3 regions of the Streptomyces sp. NPDC097640 genome follow, and region 3 is predicted to be linked to each of the others. Evidence: riboswitches for the same ligand, from Rfam matches in the RefSeq annotation. Region 3 holds a riboswitch; each other region holds the start of a gene.
What was found. A riboswitch is a leader RNA that binds a small molecule or an ion and turns the genes downstream of it on or off. The one in region 3 is predicted to bind cyclic di-AMP.
Positions count from the first base shown of each region.

Region 1: it holds a riboswitch for cyclic di-AMP, as region 3 does, so the genes downstream of both, ABTY62_RS45700 (transglycosylase family protein) here and ABTY62_RS20455 (transglycosylase family protein) in region 3, are expected to answer to the same signal.
Region 2: it holds a riboswitch for cyclic di-AMP, as region 3 does, so the genes downstream of both, ABTY62_RS46250 (M23 family metallopeptidase) here and ABTY62_RS20455 (transglycosylase family protein) in region 3, are expected to answer to the same signal.

Region 1 is NZ_JBEOSB010000050.1:33,130-40,127, forward strand. Features, by position in the region: gene ABTY62_RS45685 (sensor histidine kinase) at 1-522, opposite strand, end outside; gene ABTY62_RS45690 (cytochrome P450 family protein) at 1,104-2,429, shown strand; gene ABTY62_RS45695 (transglycosylase family protein) at 2,595-3,581, shown strand; cyclic di-AMP (ydaO/yuaA leader) riboswitch at 3,843-4,011, shown strand; gene ABTY62_RS45700 (transglycosylase family protein) at 4,013-4,723, shown strand; gene eno (phosphopyruvate hydratase) at 4,905-6,200, shown strand; gene ABTY62_RS45710 (FtsB family cell division protein) at 6,292-6,804, shown strand; gene ABTY62_RS45715 (DUF501 domain-containing protein) at 6,865-6,998, shown strand, end outside.
Region 2 is NZ_JBEOSB010000053.1:31,317-38,314, forward strand. Features, by position in the region: gene ABTY62_RS46225 (DUF397 domain-containing protein) at 1-127, shown strand, start outside; gene ABTY62_RS46230 (hypothetical protein) at 133-498, opposite strand; gene ABTY62_RS46235 (hypothetical protein) at 646-1,122, shown strand; gene ABTY62_RS46240 (hypothetical protein) at 1,236-1,559, shown strand; gene ABTY62_RS46245 (aldo/keto reductase) at 1,633-2,592, opposite strand; gene ABTY62_RS46250 (M23 family metallopeptidase) at 2,786-3,949, opposite strand; cyclic di-AMP (ydaO/yuaA leader) riboswitch at 3,961-4,087, opposite strand; gene ABTY62_RS46255 (PP2C family protein-serine/threonine phosphatase) at 4,374-5,621, opposite strand; gene ABTY62_RS46260 (DUF6227 family protein) at 5,846-6,625, opposite strand.
Region 3 is NZ_JBEOSB010000012.1:91,282-98,279, reverse strand. Features, by position in the region: gene fxsT (FxSxx-COOH system tetratricopeptide repeat protein) at 1-884, shown strand, start outside; gene ABTY62_RS20470 (aKG-HExxH-type peptide beta-hydroxylase) at 904-2,787, opposite strand; gene ABTY62_RS20465 (hypothetical protein) at 2,839-3,009, opposite strand; gene ABTY62_RS20460 (DUF4232 domain-containing protein) at 3,244-3,948, opposite strand; cyclic di-AMP (ydaO/yuaA leader) riboswitch at 4,334-4,516, shown strand; gene ABTY62_RS20455 (transglycosylase family protein) at 4,522-5,841, shown strand; gene ABTY62_RS20450 (dsRBD fold-containing protein) at 5,908-6,201, opposite strand; partial or broken gene ABTY62_RS20445 (phosphoribosyltransferase) at 6,231-6,860, opposite strand.

The DNA.
Region 1 (6,998 bases), on a different contig from region 3:
GACCGGCTCGACGGCGCGGCTGACCACCGCGAAGTTCGACTGGGAGCGGATGTCGACGCGCGTGTAGTGGCGAATACGGCCCTTCGCGCTGCGGACCACGTCGTACACCGAGGCGACCGAGCGCTGGCGGCCGAGCCAGCCGTCACAGAGCACAGCGATGGACTGGGCACGCCGACCGAACTGCGAGTTCATGTGGTCGATCTCGAGGAGGTCCTGGAGCATGTGGTGCTCCCCGTACTTCTCCTGCGTCTTGGCGATCGCCAGCTGCTGTTCGTTGGAGAGACCCTGGAGCGTGCGCATCGCGGACTTCAGCGCGCTCTTCGTGGCCTCTTCCGCGCGGTCATGGGCTTCCTGGACCGCTGCCGAATAATTGCTTTCGAGTTCGGTATACCGATTCTGGAGCTCGGCCTTCTCGTTGACGAGCTTTGTACGTGCCTTTCGCCCGCGGAATATGGCGGTTGCGGCGAGAGGAGTACCAACGATCAGAGCCCAGAGCGCTGGATCCTGTATGTATTGCGTCATGAGACTCTCTTTAAGCGACTAGACCGCCAGGGACTGAAAGGGTTTCGCACGGTGCGTTCCGGATTGTCGTCGGGGCGGCGGCGAGTCAGAGGCCGGACGGTGCCCGCTCGGTTCGAGAACGGCACTCCCGTCTCCACAGCGCCAGCGCGGGGGCGTCAGCCTGCCGGATCGGCTCCAGATGCCCGACTGGCGGCATAATGCTCCTCAGAGTGATGACCCTTTTCGGCTTTTTGCCGGATCGCCGCGTGTCTACGCGCCCATGGCTCGCCTGGCAAGCGCGGTGATCGTATCACCAGGGTCAGGGGCCGAGGTGCATGTGCCTCCGTCCCATTCGCAACGCTGATGCTGATTCAGCCACGCGGACTTCGCCCTGTGTTCACCGACTCCGCCGGGTATGGCGGGGCATCGCGGTGGGCGCCCGCAGGGGCCTCCTGTCGGGCGTTCGGTGGCGGTCCGGTATCGGCCAATCACGCTGTGCTGGAGTCCCGATCGGGCATTCGCACACGCATCGGATAGTGCCCGGTGTTTATGCCCCTATTTCCATGGGATCGCGAATTCGGGACCTGTCGTATCGTCGGGGGGTGCCAGACCAGCCCCGCCCCGCCTGCCCCTCGACCCTTTTCAGCTGGGAGTTCGCCGACGACCCGTATCCGGCGTACGCCTGGTTGCGCGAACACGAACCCGTTCACCGGACCACCCTGCCCAGCGGTGTCGAGGCATGGCTGGTGACCCGCTATGCCGACGCGCGGGCCACGCTCGCCGACCCCCGGCTGTCGAAGAATCCGATTCATCACAGTGAAGTCGCCCACGCCAAGGGCAAGGTGGGCATTCCGGGTGAGCGCGGCGCGGACCTCATGACGCATCTGCTCAACATCGACCCGCCCGACCACACCCGGCTGCGGCGGCTGGTGTCCAAGGCGTTCACACCGCGCCGTGTGGCGGCCTTCGCCCCGCGCGTCCAGGAGCTGACCGACCGCCTCATCGACGACTTCCAGGCGAGAGGGGAGGCGGATCTGATCCATGAGTTCGCCTTCCCGCTGCCCATCTACGCCATCTGCGATCTGCTGGGCGTGCCCCGCGAGGACCAGGACGACTTCCGGGACTGGGCCGGGATGATGATCCGTCACGGGGGCGGGCCGCGCGGCGGGGTGGCCCGGGCGGTGAAGCGGATCCGCGCCTATCTCGCCGATCTCATCCACCGCAAGCGGGAGTCGCTGCGCGAGGTTGGGGCGGATGACTTGATCTCCGGGCTGATCCGGGCCAGTGACCACGGCGAGCACCTCACCGAGAACGAGGCCGCGGCCATGGCCTTCATCCTCTTGTTCGCCGGCTTCGAGACCACCGTCAATCTCATCGGCAACGGCATCTACGCGCTGCTGCGAGACCCCGCCCAGGGCGACCGGCTGCGCCGGGCCCTCAATGAAGGGGACGAGGGGGTGCTGGCGTCCGGTGTCGAGGAACTGCTCCGCTATGACGGGCCGGTGGAGATCGCCACCTGGCGGTTCGCCACCGAACCCGTGGTGATCGGCGGCGAGCGGATCGCCGCGGGCGAGCCGGTGCTGGTGGTGCTTGCCGCCGCCGACCGGGACCCCGAGCGCTTCGACGCACCCGATGTGCTCGATCTCTCGCGCACCGACAACCAGCACCTCGGCTACGGCCATGGCATCCACTACTGCCTGGGCGCTCCGCTGGCCCGGCTGGAGGCGCAGACCGCCATCGGCACCCTGCTGCGGCGTCTGCCGGATCTGCGGCTCGCGGTGGAGCCGGAGGATGTGCGCCGGCGCGGCGGCCTGATCATGCGGGGGCTGCGCGAACTGCCTGTGACCTGGGGCCCGGTCGCCGGGGCGGGGCCGGAAACCGGGCCGGCGGCAGGGCCCGGCAACGCCTGGGGAGCGGGGCATAGATGACATAACGTCAGTCGCGTGATCACTGCGTGACCTGGGATACATCTGCTTGTGATGATCGTAGGGCGTCGCTATGTTTCGACCGACGACTCAGCCGCCACATGAGAGGCAGAACGCATGCGCTCCGGGAACGGTCGACACCGCCGCCCCCGCCAGGCTCCGGCAATCGTGCTCGCAGCGGGGGTGACCGGCGCGGGCATCGCCATGCCGCTCTTCGGCGCCGTCAGCGCCCAGGCCGCGGAATCCCACCAGACCTGGGACCGCGTCGCCGAGTGCGAGAGCGGCGGGATGTGGAGCGCCAACGGAGGCAATGGCTTCTACGGCGGTCTCCAGATCACCTTGGACATGTGGAAGAAGTACGGAGGCCAGCAGTACGCCCCGCGCCCCGACCTCGCCAGCCGCTCCCAGCAGATAGCCATCGCCCAGGCGATCCTCGGCGACCGCGGCCCGGACGCCTGGCCGAGCTGTGCGCTGAGTGCCGGGCTCGCCGACCTCGGCGACGCGCTGGACGGGAACTCCGGCGGCAAGGGCGGGCCGGAGTCGAAGGAGTCGAAGGAGCCCACGGGGATCGACGACTCCAAGACGGGGGAATCATCCGGTAATTCCGGTCAGTCCGATAACTCCCATGAATCCGATAACTCGGAGGAGTCTGATAAGTCCGACAAGGCCGGGACGCCGGATCCCTCCGCGACCGGCGACGGCGCGGACGACGGCGCTTCCGGCGGGAAGGGCGGCGGCAAGTCCGGCGACTCCGGCCGCGCCACCGACGAGACGTCCCGCGAGGAGGGCGGCACGCCCTCCGGCGCCGACAAGGGCGCCAAGGGCGACAAGGCCGACGAGGACTCCTCCGCCCCCACCGGCCGCCACCGCGGCGCGCCCGACGCCCAGGGGGGCGAGTCCGGGGACGCCGGCGACGAGGCGCGGCCCTCCGGGCGGCATGCCTCGCGCGGCGGCGAGGGCCGCGCCGAGATCACGCTTCCGCCCCTGGGTCGCGAGGACTCCAGCGTGCGCACCGATGACGCCTCGTCAGACACCGCGGACGGGCAGGGGGTCACCGGGGACTGGGCCCGGCTGTACCAGAGCGACAAATCCCTCATCGGGGGCAATCCCGACCTCATCCACCCTGGTCAGCGTCTCGATCTCAGCGCGAAGTAGCGGCAGTTCGGGGTGAAATGCCCGATCTGGCGGCAGTGAGACATACATCTCGTCACATCGCCCGGCCTGCGCCACCTGTCCGATCTTTCCGCACCCGGCCCCACCTGCGTAGATGCGGGACGGCTGGGTGCGGATCGGGCCGCCTTCGCTGGGATATGGGGGTTTGAACCTCATCGGAAGGTGTGTTTAACGTCTTCCCGCTCGCTACCGCGGGCACCGTCGATCGTCACGCCGAGTCCTGCCGGCGGTCGGGGGGAACCAGACGCGTCAGCGCCGAAGGCAGGAGCGGGGGACCCAAGGTAGGTGCCGCGGCGGCCCGGAGACGGGCTCGGTCGGCTAGGGGTGAAGACGGACGCGGTCAGCCGCGTCCGGCCGGGCAACTCACGTCCGAACCCGACAGCTCACCTCGTAGGCGTCGGTGAGGAACGAACATGCGTAACGACAAGGGTAAGCACCGCCGTCCCTCGAAGGTCACCCGCATCGCCGCGCTCGCCGGCGTCGCCGGTGCGGCCATCGCCGCACCCATCCTGGGGGCCACCTCCGCCTCGGCCGCGACCACCGCCCAGTGGGACAAGGTCGCGCAGTGCGAGTCCGGCGGCAACTGGTCGATCAACACGGGCAACGGCTTCTACGGCGGCCTCCAGTTCACCAACTCCACCTGGGCCGCGTTCGGCGGTACGTCCTTCGCCTCCCGCGCCGACCTGGCCACCAAGGACCAGCAGATCCAGATAGCCGAGAAGGTCCTGGCCGGACAGGGCAAGGGCGCCTGGCCGGTCTGCGGCACGGGGCTGACCACCAGCGGCACCCCGACCCCCTCCAGCTCCACCACGCAGTCCTCGAAGCCGGCCCAGCCGGCTCAGCCCGCGAAGCCGGCCCAGCCCGCGAAGCCGGCCCAGCCCGCGAAGCCCGCCCAGCCGAAGGCGCAGCCCCGCGGCGAGGGTCAGCACGCCGCGCGCGGTGAGGCCCGCCACACGTTCAAGAAGGGCGACGGCGAGTACAAGGTCAAGTCCGGCGACACCCTCTCCAAGATCGCCGAGGCGCACCACGTCAAGGGCGGCTGGAAGAAGCTCTTCGAGCTGAACAAGGACATCGTCGAGGACGCCAACCTCATCTACCCGGGCCAGCAGCTCCACCTCGGCTGACCCCCCGCCGGGACCGTTCCCCCCAGCCCGGCGACCGCGACCTCGACATCCCCGAGGACCGCCCCGGCCGGGCGCGCCGCCCCCCACCTGAGGCGCGCCCCGCCGGGGCTTCGTCGGGCCCGGCCCCCGGGCCCGTTAGGCTCATGCCGGAGAACGACAGACCCATACGAAGGAGAACCTCGTGCCGTCCATCGACGTCGTCGTAGCTCGCGAGATCCTCGACTCGCGAGGCAACCCCACGGTCGAGGTCGAGGTCGGCCTCGACGACGGCAGCACCGGCCGTGCCGCCGTGCCCTCCGGTGCTTCCACCGGTGCCTTCGAGGCACTCGAACTCCGCGACGGCGACAAGAACCGTTACGGCGGCAAGGGTGTCGAGAAGGCCGTCCTCGCCGTCATCGAGCAGATCGGTCCGGAGCTCGTCGGCTACGACGCCACCGAGCAGCGCCTGATCGACCAGGCGATGTTCGACCTGGACGCCACCCCGGACAAGTCCTCGCTCGGCGCCAACGCCATCCTCGGCGTCTCGCTCGCCGTGGCGCACGCCGCGTCCGAGGCCTCCGACCTCCCGCTCTTCCGGTACCTCGGCGGGCCGAACGCCCACCTCCTGCCGGTCCCGATGATGAACATCCTCAACGGCGGCTCGCACGCCGACTCCAACGTGGACATCCAGGAGTTCATGATCGCGCCGATCGGCGCGGAGTCCTTCTCCGAGGCGCTGCGCTGGGGCACCGAGGTCTACCACACCCTGAAGTCCGTGCTGAAGGAGCGGGGCCTGTCCACCGGCCTCGGCGACGAGGGCGGCTTCGCCCCGAACCTGAGCTCCAACCGCGACGCCCTCGACCTGATCGTCGAGGCGATCAAGAAGGCCGGCTACCAGCCGGGCCAGGACATCGCGCTGGCGCTCGACGTGGCCGCCTCCGAGTTCTACAAGGACGGCACCTACACGTTCGAGGGCAAGGCGCGCAGCGCCGCCGAGATGACCGCGTACTACGCCGAGCTGGTCGACGCGTACCCGCTGGTCTCCATCGAGGACCCGCTGAACGAGGAGGACTGGGACGGCTGGAAGACGATCACCGACCAGCTCGGTGACAAGGTCCAGCTGGTCGGCGACGACCTGTTCGTCACCAACCCGGAGCGGCTGGCCCGCGGTATCGAGAGCGGCACCGCGAACGCGCTGCTGGTCAAGGTCAACCAGATCGGCTCGCTGACCGAGACCCTGGACGCGGTCGAGCTGGCCCAGCGCAACGGCTTCAAGTGCATGATGTCGCACCGCTCCGGCGAGACCGAGGACGTCACCATCGCCGACCTGGCCGTCGCCACCAACTGCGGCCAGATCAAGACCGGTGCCCCCGCCCGCTCCGAGCGCGTGGCCAAGTACAACCAGCTGCTGCGCATCGAGGAGATCCTCGACGACGCGGCGGTGTACGCGGGCCGCTCCGCCTTCCCGCGGTTCAAGGGCGCGGTCGTCAAGGGCTGAGCCCCGCCGAGTCTGACCGCCGTCCCCGGCCCCGGTCCCGTACCGTGGCCGGGGACGGCGTACACAGCGAAGTCATGACCGGGGAGGCGACGTGCCGGCGGATCGGGATCGGTTCTCCACCGCGACCAGGCTGAGGGCGTTCGGCGAGCACGCCGCCGCCCGCGTCTACCGCGCCCGCATCCGGCGCCGCCGCAGCCGACTCACCGGCCGGGCCGCGCTCCTCGCGCTGGTCGTCTGCTCGCTCGTGGTGGCCCTCGCCTATCCGATGCGGCAGTACATCTCGCAGCGCTCGGACATCTCCGAACAGCAGCGCCAGGCCGACAAGGAGCGCGCGGACGTCAAGAAGCTGCTGGAGCAGAAGGCCAGGCTCCAGGACCCGGCGTACATCGAGCAGCAGGCCCGCGAGCGGCTGCACTTCACGCGGCCGGGGGAGACCGGCTACAGCGTGGTCGACGGCGGCGGCGAGACCGAGCGCTCGTCCGACCAGGGCGCGGCCGACCGCCCCTGGTACAGCAACATGTGGGACAGCGTCGACAAAGCCGACAAGGCAGATAAAGCCGACCAGGCGGACGCGACGGACCACGCGGGCCGCGCCGGGCGCTGACCGAAGAAACCGGCCGCCCCGGGTGGCCGGTCCGAACCGATCGAAGAGAACTTCCGACCCATGGACACGCCTCCTCCGCAGACGGAGCCCACCGCGCCCACCGACGCGGACATCGCCGCCGTCAAGGAGCAGCTGAACCGCCTGCCGCGCGGGCTGCGCGCCGTCGCGCACCGCTGCCCCTGCGGCAACCCGGA
Region 2 (6,998 bases), on a different contig from region 3:
TGGAACTGCCGTACGGGACTCCAAGGATCCGGAGAGGGCCGTGCTCGCGTTCTCGGCTTGCGCCTGGGGGGACTTCGTCGCGGCCGTGCGTCGCGGGCAGGCGGCGGGTGGCGTCCAGCTCGGCTAGGGCGGCTAGGACAGTGGCGGCTCGTACAGCAGAGAAGATGCGTAGCCCTCGTCCTCGTCCCACGGGACATCCAGGTCATCCATGTGCACCCGCCATTCGGCATCCGGCAGAGCCCGGCGCAGCTCGGTCACGGAGTCGAGCAGGTGGGCGAGCACCGGCATGAGTCGGTCCGGGTCGTGGGGCATCTTGGTGGATCCGGCCAGGATCTCGCCCGGCTCGTAGCCGTCGTTTTCGTAGAGGTACAGGGTCTCCTCGTCCTCATAGGGGAAGGTCGCCTGGCGGGTGACGGCGATGCGCGCCACCTCGGCTCCCTCGGCTTCGGTCAGCGGAAGCGTCGGTCGGCACGCCTGGTAATAGAGGGATACGCCCATGCGTCGAGCGTAGGGGCAGATGAAACGACATACGGGGTGCGGGCCGTCGCCCACTGACCGCCATGCGGGGCAGGGGGTCGTGTCGGTCCGGTGAGGGTTCGGCGGGGGTCGGCATCGTGGTGGCACCTGTGAGATGAGGAGGCCGCCATGAGGACACTGACGCGCTGGGCCGCAGCTGTGGTGACCGGGGCGGTGGTCGGGGTGTCGGCCGCCGTCTGCGGGTCCGCGGCGGCGGTCGGTGAAGGGGGGCGGGAGGAGGCGAGGGGCCGCCGGTTCGAGGTGCGTATGCACAATGCGTCGGGGTGTCGGCTGGTGCGCACCGACTACGGGCTGACGGCGGGGAGATTCGTCAAGCGGCCCTCGGCGACCCTGGGCAAGGGGCAGGTCGGCGGGTTCACGGCGCGGTCCCGGGCGGGGTCGCTCCGGGGGGTCGCGGGCAGTGTCGAGTACACGGCGAAGAACTGTGACGCGCGCTGGCGCAACGGGCACGCGACCAGGCTGACCTTCGGCGTTCCGTACAGCGGGATGAACAGCTTCAGCACGGACGGCGGCGGGGCGTTCGGCACCAGGCTGTCCGGGGGGAGCGGGCCGCACGCCGTGCTCAGTTGGCGCGTGGGGAGGTAGTGGCCCGGAGCTGTTGCGGAGTCGGTGCTTGATCATGACCTCGTCGGCGCGTACGGCCGCCGCGCCAGGCATAGGGTCGAGGCACTGGACCCTCACAGTGGAGGTAAGAGGTCATGGCCGGAATTCCGGCAGGTGTGGTGGCCGCGGGCGGGCTCGTCGGCGGGTACGGGGTCGCGCGCTGGACCAAGAAGCGGCAGCTGGGCGGGGTGGCCCTGGCGGCGGCCGGGGTGGTGGCCGCGCGTGGGTGGCGGCAGAAGGCGGGGACCGGGACGGCCGCGGCGCTGAGCGGGCTGTACGTGGCGGCCTTCGCCGGGTCGCATCCGCTGGCCAAGAAGCTGGGTGCCTGGCCGTCCGTCCTCACCGTGGCCGGCGGGGTCGCCGCCGCGTCCTGGGCCGCCGCCGATCGGCGGAATGTCGGGGCGGCCGCTCAGTCCTGAGGAGAGCAAAGGCGTGTGCGGCGGGGAGGCGTCACGGTCTCCCCGCCGTTTGTGCTCTGCGGAAGCCGCAGCCTTACTCCGACGCCGACGTCAGCAGCGCCAGCTCCTCCTCCGTCAGCTTCAGCTCCGCCACCGCCAGCAGCGCCGGCAGCTGGTCCACCGTACGCGCGCTCGCGATCGGGGCCACGACCGTCGGCTGGGCCGCGAGCCAGGCCAGGGCGACCGTCGCGTGCTGGGCGCCGTGGTTGGCCGCCACGTCGTCGAGGGCGGCGAGGACCTTCTGGCCGCGCTCGGTGTCCAGGTACTTGGCCGCGCCCTCGGCCCGGGCGCTGTCGACCTTGGCGCCGGGGCGGTACTTGCCGGTGAGGAAGCCGGACGCGAGGGCGTAGTACGGGACGGTCGCCACGCCGTGGCGGGCGGCGACATCGGCGAGCGGGCCCTCGAAGGTGTCGCGGGAGACCAGGTTGTAGTGCGGCTGGAGGGCGACGTAGCGGGCCAGGCCCTCCTTCGCCGAGAAGTCCAGGGACGCCTCGAGGCGCTCGGCGGAGATGTTGGAGGCCGCGATCTCGCGGACCTTGCCCGCCTTCACCAGCTCGTCCAGCGTGGAGATGATCTCCTCCACCGGCACCGAGGTGTCGTCGTAATGCGTGTAGTAAAGGTCGATGTAGTCAGTGCGCAGACGCTTCAGGGACTCGTCGACGCCCGTCTTGATCGCCGCGGCGGACAGGCCGCGGGGGGTCGGGACGCCGGCCCCCACCTTGGTCGCGAGGACGATGTCGGCGCGGTTGCCCCGGGAGGCGAACCAGTTGCCGAGGATGGTCTCGGACTCCCCGCCCGAGTTGCCCGGCACCCACGCGGAGTAGACGTCCGCGGTGTCGATGAAGTTGCCGCCCCCCGCCACGTAGGCGTCGAGCACGGCGAAGGACTCGGCCTCGTCCGCCGTCCAGCCGAAGACGTTCCCGCCGAGTGACAGGGGGAACACGGACAGGTCGCCGAGCTGCTTGCGGTTGTCGGTCTGCTTGTTGTCAGCCATGCGTTATTTCAGCGCGGTGGCGGAAGGGCGTATTCCCATCCCTGAGCGAGTTCACCCTCGCGAAAAAACCGGCGACCTTGGCGTCAAGGGGGGAGAGAGCGCCAAGGCCGCCGGGGTGCGGGGGCCGGACCGGTCGGACCGGTCGGACGGGTCGGACGGGTCTATAGGGCCTGCGGGGACGGGAGCGCGGCGGTCACGGGTTCAGGCCGTGGTCGCGGAGCCAGGGCATCGGGTTGATCGGGCTGCCGCCGCCCGGGCGGACCTCCAGGTGGAGGTGCGGGCCGGTCACATTGCCCGTGGCGCCGACGCGGCCGATGACCTCGCCCGTCGTCACCGAGCCCGACGTACGGACCATCGACGACAGGTGGCAGTACCAGATCTCGGTGCCGTCGTTCAGCTTGAGCACGATGCGGTAGCCGTACGAACCGGCCCACCCGGCCGAGGTGATGGTGCCGCCGTGGACCGCCTTGACCGGGGTGCCGGTCGGGGCGGCGAAGTCCTGGCCGGTGTGGTCGGCCGACCACATGTCGCCGGCCTGGCCGAACGACGCGGTCAGGGTGTACGAGGCGACGGGGAGGGTGTACTGGGCGGCGAGCTTCGCCAGGCGCTCGGCCTCGGCCTTCTTCTTGGCCGCCTCCTCCGCCTTCCGCTTGGCCTCGGCCTCGGCGGCCTTCTTCTTGGCCTCGGCCTCGGCCTTCCGCTTCGCCTCCGCGTCGGAGGCCTTCTTGGCAGCGGCGGCGGCCTTCTCGGCGGCCTGCTTGGCGGCGGCGTCGGCCGCGGCGTCGCGCTGCGACTCGTCGGCGGCGTTCTGCTGGTTCTCGGCCTGCTGGAGGATGCGGGCGCGCAGCGCCTCGCCGGCGTCGGTCGCGCCGTTCTGCTCGTCCTCGGAGGTCAGGCCGGCCGTGGAGAGGGGGGTGGCGGTGGTGGAGCCGTCGGAGTCGGAACCGGAGTCGGAGAACAGCGCGCCGATGCCGGGCAGGTCCTTGGCGTCGGGGAGGGCGTCCTGCACCTGGCCGGCGACGTGCGCCAGGTCCGGCATGGATATGGGGGCCTTGGGGCGGTCCTTGGCGGTCGCCATCCCGCCGGCGCCGACCGCCGCGATCACGCCGACGCCGAGGACGGCGCCGCTGCGGGCCATGGTGCCGCCGCGCTGCTTGGGGACGCGGTGCTTGCCGCGTACGGGGGCTATGGACTCCTCGGTGGGATTCCACTCCTCCCAGGTCTCGGTGTCCTGGTCGGCCCCCGCCTTGGCGGCCGGTTCGAACCAGGAGCCGTAGCGGACCGCGGTCCCGGTTCCGGTGTCGACACCGGACGGGCGGGTCGGAGCTTCTTCAAGGGCAGACCTGTTGGACGCCACGCGGGCGCACTCCTTTCCTTCCCTCTCGCCTACCGGGTTAGCTGACGGGTTCGGAGCAGGAAGGTCTCCTACGGGTCAGGTTCGACCCGATTCACCCCAAGGTTGGTGGTTCCCCGGTTCCCTTGGTGTTGCTGTTGTCGCTCTGCTGCTGGGTGCTGCCGTGCGTGCGGGATTCGGCGACGGCGCGCGGTGCCGCCTCTTGCGGCGGTTGTGACGACCGCGCTGCGTTATCGAACGTTAATAGAAGGCGTGACCTGATTCCAAGCCGTTCCCGGGAATCAGAGGAACCTTTGAGGTGAACTTAACGCCGAACATAGGACAGATGGGGGCGAGTCGGCGGCCGCCCGAGCACACCCGGAAACGCCCTCGCGCTGATCGTGCGTCAATCGTTATCCGTAATGATCATGGTCCGCTACGGAGCGTGTTAAAGCGCGGTGCCGGGTGTCACCGGGGAGCGGCGCAGCGCCAGCAGCGCCATGTCGTCCGTGGTCCCGCCGCCCGTGTGCCGCTCCACGTCCGCGACCAGCGCGTCGAGCAGCTCCACCGGTCCGGCGAAGCCGAGGCCGCGCAGCCGGACCGCCGGGTCGTAGAACACGCCCCGCGCGTCGCGCGCCTCGCTCACGCCGTCGGTGAACAGCAGCAGGGTCACCCCTTCCGCGAACGGCAGCTCCTCCACCCGGTCCGGCCACGCCCCCAGGTCGCCCATGCCCAGCGGCAGCGCCGGTACTTCGGGCTCGGGGCTGCACACCGAGCCGTCGGCGCGCAGCAGGAGAGGCGCCGGGTGGCCGCGGTTGATGAGGCGGAGGAGGGAGTCGCCGCGGGGGATCTCGGCGAGCACCGCCGTGATGAACCCCTCGGACTGCTCGATGTCGCCCCGCCGGGCCCGCTCCCGCTGCAACGCCCGCTCCAGGCGCAGCGCGAGCCCCTCCAGGGTCGCCTCCTGCTCGGCGGCCTCCCGGAAGGCGCCGATGGTGATCGCGACCACCTCGACCGCCCCCAGCCCCTTGCCCCGTACGTCGCCGATGAGCATCCGTACGCCGTGCGGGGTGTCCTGCACCGCGTAGAGGTCGCCGCCGATCGCGGCGTCGCGCTCCGCGGCCACATAGCGGGCCGCGACGTCCAGGCTGGCGAGGCGGGCGGGCGGTGCGGGCAGGACGGCGCGCTGGGCCGCCTCCGCGATGCCGCGCGCCGAGGCCAGCCGCCGGCCGCCGCGGCTGATGACGTGGTTGGTGAGGAGGGCCAGCAGGGCGACCGTCACGACGGTGGCGATCTCGGTGGCCGCCTGGGCCCAGTCCCGGACGCCGTGGAACTCGGCCAGCAGGCAGGCGGCGGTGACCGCGACCGCCGCGGTGACGGCCGTCAGCCGCGGCGAGTAGAACGGAGCGGCCACGAGCGGGGCGGCGGCGAGGAAGGGGGCGGCGCTGTACTGGGGCGGGGTGCCGAGGTCGAAGACGATCCCGCCCGCGATGAGGATGCCGGGGAGCCAGGGCGCGAAGCGGCGGCCTGAGGCGCCCCCGGGCGCCTCGTCGCCCGCGCGGGGCCCGTCCGCGCGTGGTTCCCCGCGCCGGGGTGCGCGCGGGCCTGTACGCGGTCTCGTACGCCGCCTTGTACGCCGTCCCTTGAGCGGGCTCGTACGGGCGCCCGTACGAGCCCTGCTCCCTCGCACCCGCACCGGTCGCTCTCGCTTTCCCCTGGGCTTCCCTTGGCTTCCTCTGGTCCTCTTATGCCGTCCCACCAGGCTCCCGGTCGGCGGGGCGGCGGGCGAGTCGGTGTCGGCCAGGTGGGTGCGCGGGAGAAGGCCGGGGAGGCCAGGGGAGGCTCAGGAGGGCCCCGGAGAGTTCCGGGGCCCCCGAGCCGGAAGGCGTGGGAAGCGACGCGCCGGTAGGGGACGGTGTGTCAGAGATCGACGCCGAGCGCCCGGGCATGGCGGTCCGCCGCCAGCTCGGCGGAGACCTCGTCGAGATACACCTCGCACACCAGCCGCCCGTCGGCGGTCAGGTTGTGCTCCAGCTCCCACAGCACGATCTCGTCCCCGCCGGCCAGGAGGAACGCGTGCTCGTAGAAGCGGCACCAGGTGGCGTCGGGGCCGCCGGAGCGGCGGCGCGGCTTCGGGGCCAGCGCGATGTCATGGGCGAACGCCGTGGAGAGCAGCTGCTCGGTGGCCGCTCCGGGGCGGTCGGGGTTCTCCGCGCGGCGCAGGACGCGGCGGGCGTGGTCGGCCGAGTTGTCGGCCACGTACGCGCGCGGGGTCTCCACCGGCGCGACGGCGTGCAGCAGTTGCTCGGGCATCCACAGCGGTAACCCCTCCAGCTCGTCCCAGCGGGCGCCGCCGATGCGCTCGTGCACCCGGCGCTCGGCCAGGGCCAGGGCGTCCTCGTCGGCGTAGAGCTCGAAGAGGGGACGGTGGTCCTGGCCGGTGTTGTGCTCTAGCTCCCACAGCAGCAGGCTGCTGCCGTCGGGGAGCAGGAAGATATGGCGGTAGGTGCTGTAGCCGAGCGGGCCGGAGGGCTCGTTGCACTGCCGGCAGGAACGCAGCTCGGACTGGTGCATCAGGGCGTCGCGGGCCCGGCCCAGCACCGCCTCGTCGATCTCGAAGCCGTTCTGCGCGCGGGCGAGAAGCCCTTCCAGATGCTCGGCAGGCCCGCCGCCACCCGCGCCCGCTCGTGAGTGCCCCATGTCTGTCTCCTCCCGCCTCCCGGCCGTCCGCTCGCCGTCCCCCCGGCGACTTCCTCGCGCACTTACCGTAGCGGCGCGAACACAGGACGCGCGTGCGGTTCGGGCGAAGCCGCCTGTGGGCCGTACCTCACTCAGTCCTGCGTCGGGATGCTCGGATATATCACTCGTTCGGCCCGTCGAACAACCCGGACGGGGGGATTCCGCTACCGGACGGGGTTGACGAGATCTCTTTCGCATTTCGCATAAAGGACTCCGCCCCCACCTCTCACCTGTGCTCCGACCGGCCCATTTCTTTTACTGAAGCCGCAAGGCGGGCGAGGCAAAGGAGGGACTAATTATGCCGGACGAGTGAAGGTGAAAGCCAGCCCGAAGC
Region 3 (6,998 bases):
GCGCCCAGGAGATCCACCAGTCCGCGCGTGACACCGCGGCCATCGTCCTCGGCGAGGACTCGCTCACCACACTCCTGCTCTCCACCCACCTGTCCAGCGACATCCGCGGCAACGGCCAGTACCACGCGGCCCGCGCCATGCAGGAGGAGACCTTTGCGCGCGCCGTGCGCAGCGTGCCGCCGAACGCGCCGGTGTTCATCAACGCGATGCGCACCCTGGCCGTGGCCCGCCGCAAGGCCGGGGATCACGAAGGTGCGATCGAGCTGACCCGGCAGGCCCTGGACAGCTACCGGCTGCGCTATATCGAGCCCAACCTCGACATCACCACGGCGGAGATGAACCTCTCCATGGACCTGCGCCAGAACGCCGACCTGGCCGGCGCCCGCGAGCTCGGGATGAAGTCCCTGGAGGACCTGCGGGTCATCCTCGGCCCCCGGCACCCCTACACCTCGAGCGCGGCGACCAACCTGGCCGTCACCCTCCGACTGTTGGGCGAGACCGAGGAGGCGCTGGCGCTCAACAAGGAGACGCTGCCGGTGTTCGTGGACACGCTGGGGGCAGACCACCCCTCGGCCCTCGTCTGCGCCATCAACCTGGCCAGCGACCTGTACACGCTGGCGGACTACGAGGAGGCGCACGGCCTGGACACCGAGAGCCTGGCCGTCTGCCGGGAGCGGCTGGGCGAGGACCATCCGACCACGCTGGCGTGCGCGGTGAATCTGTCGGCGGACCTGCGCGCCCTGGGCGAGAGCCGGTCGGCGGAGGAGCTGCACAACGACGCCCTGGACCGGTTCCGCCGGGTACTGAGCGCCCAGCACCCGGCCACCATCGCGGCGGCCCGCGGCATCCGCGCGGACTGCGACCTCGAGGCGTACACCTACTGACGCGACGCCGCCCCGGCACTCAGCGGCGGCTCCCGATCCAGTGGGCGAGAGCCACCGGGTCGGGGCCGCCGAGAGACGGGTCGCGCAGCGCCCGGTGCACCGCGAGCACGACTTCCGGACAGCCCCGGAGCGCTTCCCTCGCCGGGCCCGTGGGCAGGGTCAGGGCGAGCCCCGACCACGCGGGGAGGTCGTCGGGGTGCGCAGCGAGACGGTCGCGGTAGCCGTCCAGCGCGGCCGCGGTGTCACCGGCGGCCCAGTGGAGGTCGGCGTCCAGCGGGGCGTCCATGCCGTCGAGGGGACGCTCCTCCGGTTTCTCCCGCAGCTGGTCGAAACCGGCCGGGTCGCGAAGGCGCAGCCGGATCAGGGCCGCGCGGGCCGCCACCGCCGTCCGGGACGCGCGCAGCGTGGTCGCGGGAAGGGCGTCCGGCGGGGGGCGGCCGACCCGCCAGACCTGGGCCCACTGCCCCGTCCGGCCAGGGTCGGGACGCAGGTGATGCAGGCGATGGAGCAGCCGGTGATCGAGGTTGAGGTCCTCGGCGGCGCGCAGCGGGCCGTCGGGGACGGGTTCATTGAGCCATGGGGTCAGTGTGTCCTCGAGCCCGCGCAGGAATCGGTCGCCCAGGCCGGTGAGCTCCGCGTGGGCGCGCAGCGTCCGCAGCCCGTGGAAGGTCTGCGAGCGCCGCAGCGCGAACTCGAACTCCGCGGCCGGTGTGGTCTCGTCCACTACGGCATGTCTGTGGGCCCGCCAGAACGCCGTGACACCCAGAAAGGCGTATGTGCCGTGGAGCAGGCCGCGCAGCGGGCGTGGATCGACACGCCAGGGCGCGTAGTGGATCTCCTCCATGCCACCGCGGATCAGGGGCACCAGGTCGAGCAGGGCGCTGAGTTTGACGTGCTGGGCCTCGTGGATCAGCGAAGCGGCGAGGGTGGCCGCATCGGCCGGAGGGTTCAGCAGGACGCAGCCGTAGGACTCAGGTGAGGAGGCGCTGAACGGTTCGGCCCGGGCGGGGTAGCGCACCGGGACGACGGAGATCAGGCAGTCGGCGACACCTGCTGGATCCACGTCGCTCTGTCCCGCGACGAGCGACCAGGCGCTGTCGAAGTGTTCCTGCCACCGCCGCGCCTCCGGCTGGCTCAACCGCCGCGGGGCGGTGGGGCGCAGAAAGTCCCGGTAGGGGTCGAGATCGTCCAGGTAGGGCGAGCAGGGGTGGACGGGGTGCCGGCCGTGCAGCCGTCTCAGGGGGCGCCAGCCTCCGGTCTCCCGGGTGAGGTCGGAGGGCAGCGGCACCGTGTGCGAGCCGGCGCGCACGGCTCGGCCGGCCACGCCGTCGGCGACGATCTCGGCGACGGCGGAGTCGCGGCCCTCCAGGTCGAGGAAACCGAGCGCGGGCAGCATCACCCCGCCGTCGCGGACCCCGACCGCGATCCGGAAGTCGATCCCCGCGAGGAGGGCCGCCGAGGCGGCCACGGTGTGCAGATAGGCGGTCTCCAGCCAGAGCGGGACCTCATCGGCCGTCTCTTCCGTGACGCCCCGCAGCCTGCGCAGACAGCGGCTGAGCCAGGTGCCGACCTGGGGGTGCAGCAGCAACTGCTCCACGTGGGACGGGCTGCTCCGCTCGGCTCGTATCAGCAGCTCCCATGCCACCCGTGGCGCGGGCAGTGGCCCCGGCACCTGCGGATGGGAGGAGGCAAGGTCGGTCAACGCGCGTAGCAGAAGCATGAGACGGCTGCGTTGGCCCGCCCGTAATTCGGCGATCGCCGTCGCTCCCCCGCTGCCGTGCGCCAACTCCTCGAAGCCCGCCGCGGACAGCCGGTGGTGGCTCATCGGGGGCGCGGCGGGCGGCCGGGAGCGCGGAGGGGCCGGGAGCGGGGAGGCAAGGCCGGCTGAATAGTCCGTCGGCATGGCCGCCCTTCTCGGCGGGACGAACGCCGCCTCGCCATACCGGGATTCCACTCAACATCCCTCTTGGTTATCGGCGGCGTTCGCGAGGGTGGGCGGGGACTGTACGAGTTCGAGCAACCGCCGGGTCGCGAGGGTGAACTCCTGACCGTCTCCCAGTTCTTCGAGCGTCGTTCCCGAGAGGTCCACCAGCTCCGTCTCGACCCCGGTCGCCGCTCGCTCCATGACATCGTTCCCCTCTAGACGCTCCGTGCCGGCTCAGGCGAGGCCTCTTCACATGGTGGCCCACCCGATAATGATTACGGAAGGGCGAAAGGGGCCAGTGGGTGTCGCGGCCATCAAGATTTTCGGACACCCAAGGGCGTCATGTGGCCGCGCTTCCCGGCCAATTCATTTCCGGCGCGTCCGGGTGGGGCGCGGGGCGGGGCGGCGGTCCGCGCCGCGCCGTGGTGCCCCGGTTCAGGGCTGGGAACCCGGCTCGACGGCGGTGACCTCGAATACGCCCCCGCAGACCCGGAAGGAGCGCGCGGATACCTTGATGGAGCGGTGGGAGTCCGGGGGGTAGGCCCGAATTTCGGCCGCGGTCCGCCAACAGGGCTTGTCGGACAGGCCTTTGTTCACCGTGTGCAGACTCGCGTAGGCGCTGTCGCCGGGTTTCAGGACGACCGTGGGCCGCCCCGGTCCGCGGCGGGTGGCGGGGTCGCCGATAGCGGCGCCGGGGGCGTCGAGCAGCGAAACGCCGGGATACCCGGTCAGCGTGCAACTGGCCGCGCCGGTATTGGTGAAGGCCAGGGGGACATAGACATTGCCCGCACCGATATCCGCCCGGCCGGTGGACAGTTTCAGCTGATCCTTGGAGCAGATGCGGCGGACGGCGGGCGGGGCGGCGGAGCCGGCCTCGGTGGTGACGGACGGCTCGGCGGCGCTCGGCGCCTTCGAGGCCGGATCGGCCTCGGGCGGGGCCGTGCTGGGCGCGGCGGTGCCGGGCCGGGCCGTGCCCGTGGCCGAGTGGGACTTACCGGCCGAGCCGGGCGGCGCGGGCGCCCCCGACGTCGCATCGGAGCCGCAGGCCGTGACCGCGGCCAGGGCGCCGACGACCAGCGCGGATATGGATAAGACCGGCGGCCGACGCCTCGCGGGCGCCCCGCCGTGTGGCTGTGTCATGGCCAACCTCCTGTGGGTCGGGCCTCCGGCGGCTCGTCGGCCGCCGCACCGAGTGCCCCGACAGCCCCCGTCCGTTCCCGTTCCCCTTCCCACTCCCCTTCCCCCGATGGGCGCCCTTATTCCGGTCGATATGCGACTCCGCCGCGCGGCCCCAGCATTAATCACATAATTACGGCAATTCGGCATTACGGATTCCGAGCCACAATCACCCCACCCGGAAAGCCGTGACCCGGATCACATTTCATCAGCGGCGTGATCGATTTCAGGACACAGGTCCGCCGAGACCTTGTCGTGACCAAAACGGTGTGTTTACTGTGCCGCACCCGGCGCATTCGTTGCGGCGGGTCCTCCTCCGCCGGAGCGCCGAGTCCTGCCGTGGCGGAGGGGTGACACGACGACCTGTCACGGCAGGAGCGGGGGAACCAGGTAGGCGCCGTGCCGCACGACATCGGGCGGTACGGCTAGGGGTGAAGTCGCGCCGCGGTGCCGGGGGGCACCGGGGACGGCGCGGCCGGGCAGCTCCCGCCCGAACCCGACAGCTCACCTCGCAGGCGTCAGGAGAGGATGAGCTCAATGGCTGCACGCGGACGTCACCGACGGCCCCGGCCCCGACGCGTCTCCCGCGCCTCGCTCGCGTTCACCGCGGGCGGCGCCGGGGTGGCGCTGCCCCTCATAGGCGTCGGCCAGGCGAACGCCGCCTCCGTCGACACCTGGGACAAGGTGGCGGAGTGCGAGTCCACCGACAACTGGAGCATCAACACCGGGAACGGCTACTACGGCGGCCTCCAGTTCTCCCAGTCCACCTGGGAGGCGTTCGGCGGGACGGCCTACGCGTCCCGGGCCGACCTGGCCTCCAAGGACCAGCAGATAGCCGTCGCCGAGAAGGTGCTCGACGCCCAGGGGCCCGGCGCCTGGCCGGTCTGCTCGGTCAAGGCGGGCCTGACCCGCGGCGGCCAGCCCGCTGACGTCTCTCCCGGAACCTCAGGCACCTCGGGCTCCTCCGGCTCCTCCCAGGCCGCTCCCAGGACGGCCCCCAAGGCCACACCGAAGGTCACGCCGAAGGACGCCCCACAGGCCGCTCCGAAGGCCACCACCACGGCCGTCGACCAGAGCGCGGCCGCCACCGGGCGCTCCGCCGCCTCGTACACCGTGGTCGGCGGCGACACGCTGTCCCGGATAGCCGATGCCCGGGACGTGGACGGCGGCTGGCAGCGGCTCTACGAGGCCAACCGCCGCGTCATCGGCGGCGACCCCGACCTGATCTACCCCGGCCAGAAGCTCACCCTCGACGGCAGCGCGTCCCCGGCCGCGAAGACGCCCGAGAGCCGGCCCCGGGCCGAACAGCCAAATCAAGCCAAGCAGCGCGCCGAGCAGGCGGACCGGGCCAAGCAGCAGCGGGCCGAGCAGGCGGCCAAGCAGCGGATCGAGCAGGCGCAGAAGGCGCGCGAGCGCGCCGCGAAGTCCGGCTCGTCGGCGCGCTCCTCCTCGTCCTTCACCACCCCGGTCGCCAGCCACGGCATCGGCACCGCCTACGGCGTCTCCGGCAGCAACTGGTCCAGCGGCCACCACACCGGGGTCGACTTCCCCGTCGCCACCGGCACCCAGGTGCGGGCCGTGGGCTCGGCCGAGGTGGTCGCCGCGGGCTGGGGCGGGGCGTACGGCTACCAGGTGGTGCTCCGCCACCCCGACGGCATGTACAGCCAGTACGCGCACATGTCGGCGCTGTCCGTCCACGTCGGCCAGTCCGTGTCCGGTGGCCAGCAGCTCGGCCGTTCCGGGGCGACCGGCAACGTGACCGGGCCGCATGTGCACTTCGAGATCCGTACCGGGCCCGACTACGGCTCCGACGTCAACCCGCTCGCCTACCTCCGCTCCAAGGGCGTCCAGATCTGAGAAATCTGTTCTGAAAGGTGTCGTGAAGGGTGCTCTGCCGCGGCCCGGCGCCGCGGCAGACCCGCCCTACATCACCAGATGTGCCTTCGCGTGCGTGACCTCCTCGATGTCACCGCCCGCCTTCGAGATCAGCCGGTGAGCGAGGTTGTTCAGCGCCCGCGCCGCCGCGATCTCCTCGCCGACCCGCGGCTGTGCCGGGTCGTCGGGATTCCGGTTCGCGCGGCCCTGAGCCAGGATCTCGGTCCCGTCGTGCATCCTCAGCCGGACGACCGCCTCGGTGAGAGGTCCGAGCTCACGGAACTCCATTTCGATGTCGCATCCCACGATCGTCTCCATCGCGGTCATCACCTCCTGCTTCATTTACCAGGATGCGCCCCACCCGGCAGGTCGGTCGACCGGGAGAGCAGGTCGACGACCTCGGCGTCACTGGTCTGCGAGAAGTCCTGGTACCACTCGCCGACCGCCGAGAACTCCGGTGGGGTCGACAGACACATCACGTCATCCGCGTCCTGACGCAGCGCCTCGGCCGCGTCGGGCGGCGCGACCGGGACGGCCAGCACCACCCGGGCCGCGCCCTGCGCGCGGGCGACCCGGCAGGCGGCCCGGGCGGTGGCGCCGGTGGCGATCCCGTCGTCCACGACGATCACCGTCCGGCCGCCGACCGCGACCCGCGCCCGGTCGCGCCGGAACCGCCGCGCCTGGCGCGCCAGCTCCTCCTCCTCGTCCCGCTCCACCTCCGCGAGCTCCTCCTTGCCCGCCCGGCTCATCCGCACGATCGCGTCGTGCACCACGCGCACTCCGCCCTCGCCGATGGCGCCGAAGCCCAGCTCGCGGTGGAAGGGGACGCCGAGCTTGCGGACGATGATCACGTCCAGGGGCGCCTTCAGCTCCCGCGCGACCTCGAAGGCCACCGGCACCCCGCCGCGCGGCAGGCCGAGCACCACGGGGTCCTCGGCGCTCAGCGGGCGCAGCCTGGCGGCCAGGCGCCGCCCGGCGTCCGCGCGGTCGACGAAGATCATGACTCACCCCCAGCGCAGGGAGACCCGGGGCCGGGAAACCCGCCCCGTCCTTACGACTCCATCCGAAGATTCCCCCGTCCGCAAACCGGCGGGGACCCGGTCGGCCGCGCCGACGCGCGGAAGCGGGCCGGGGCGGCC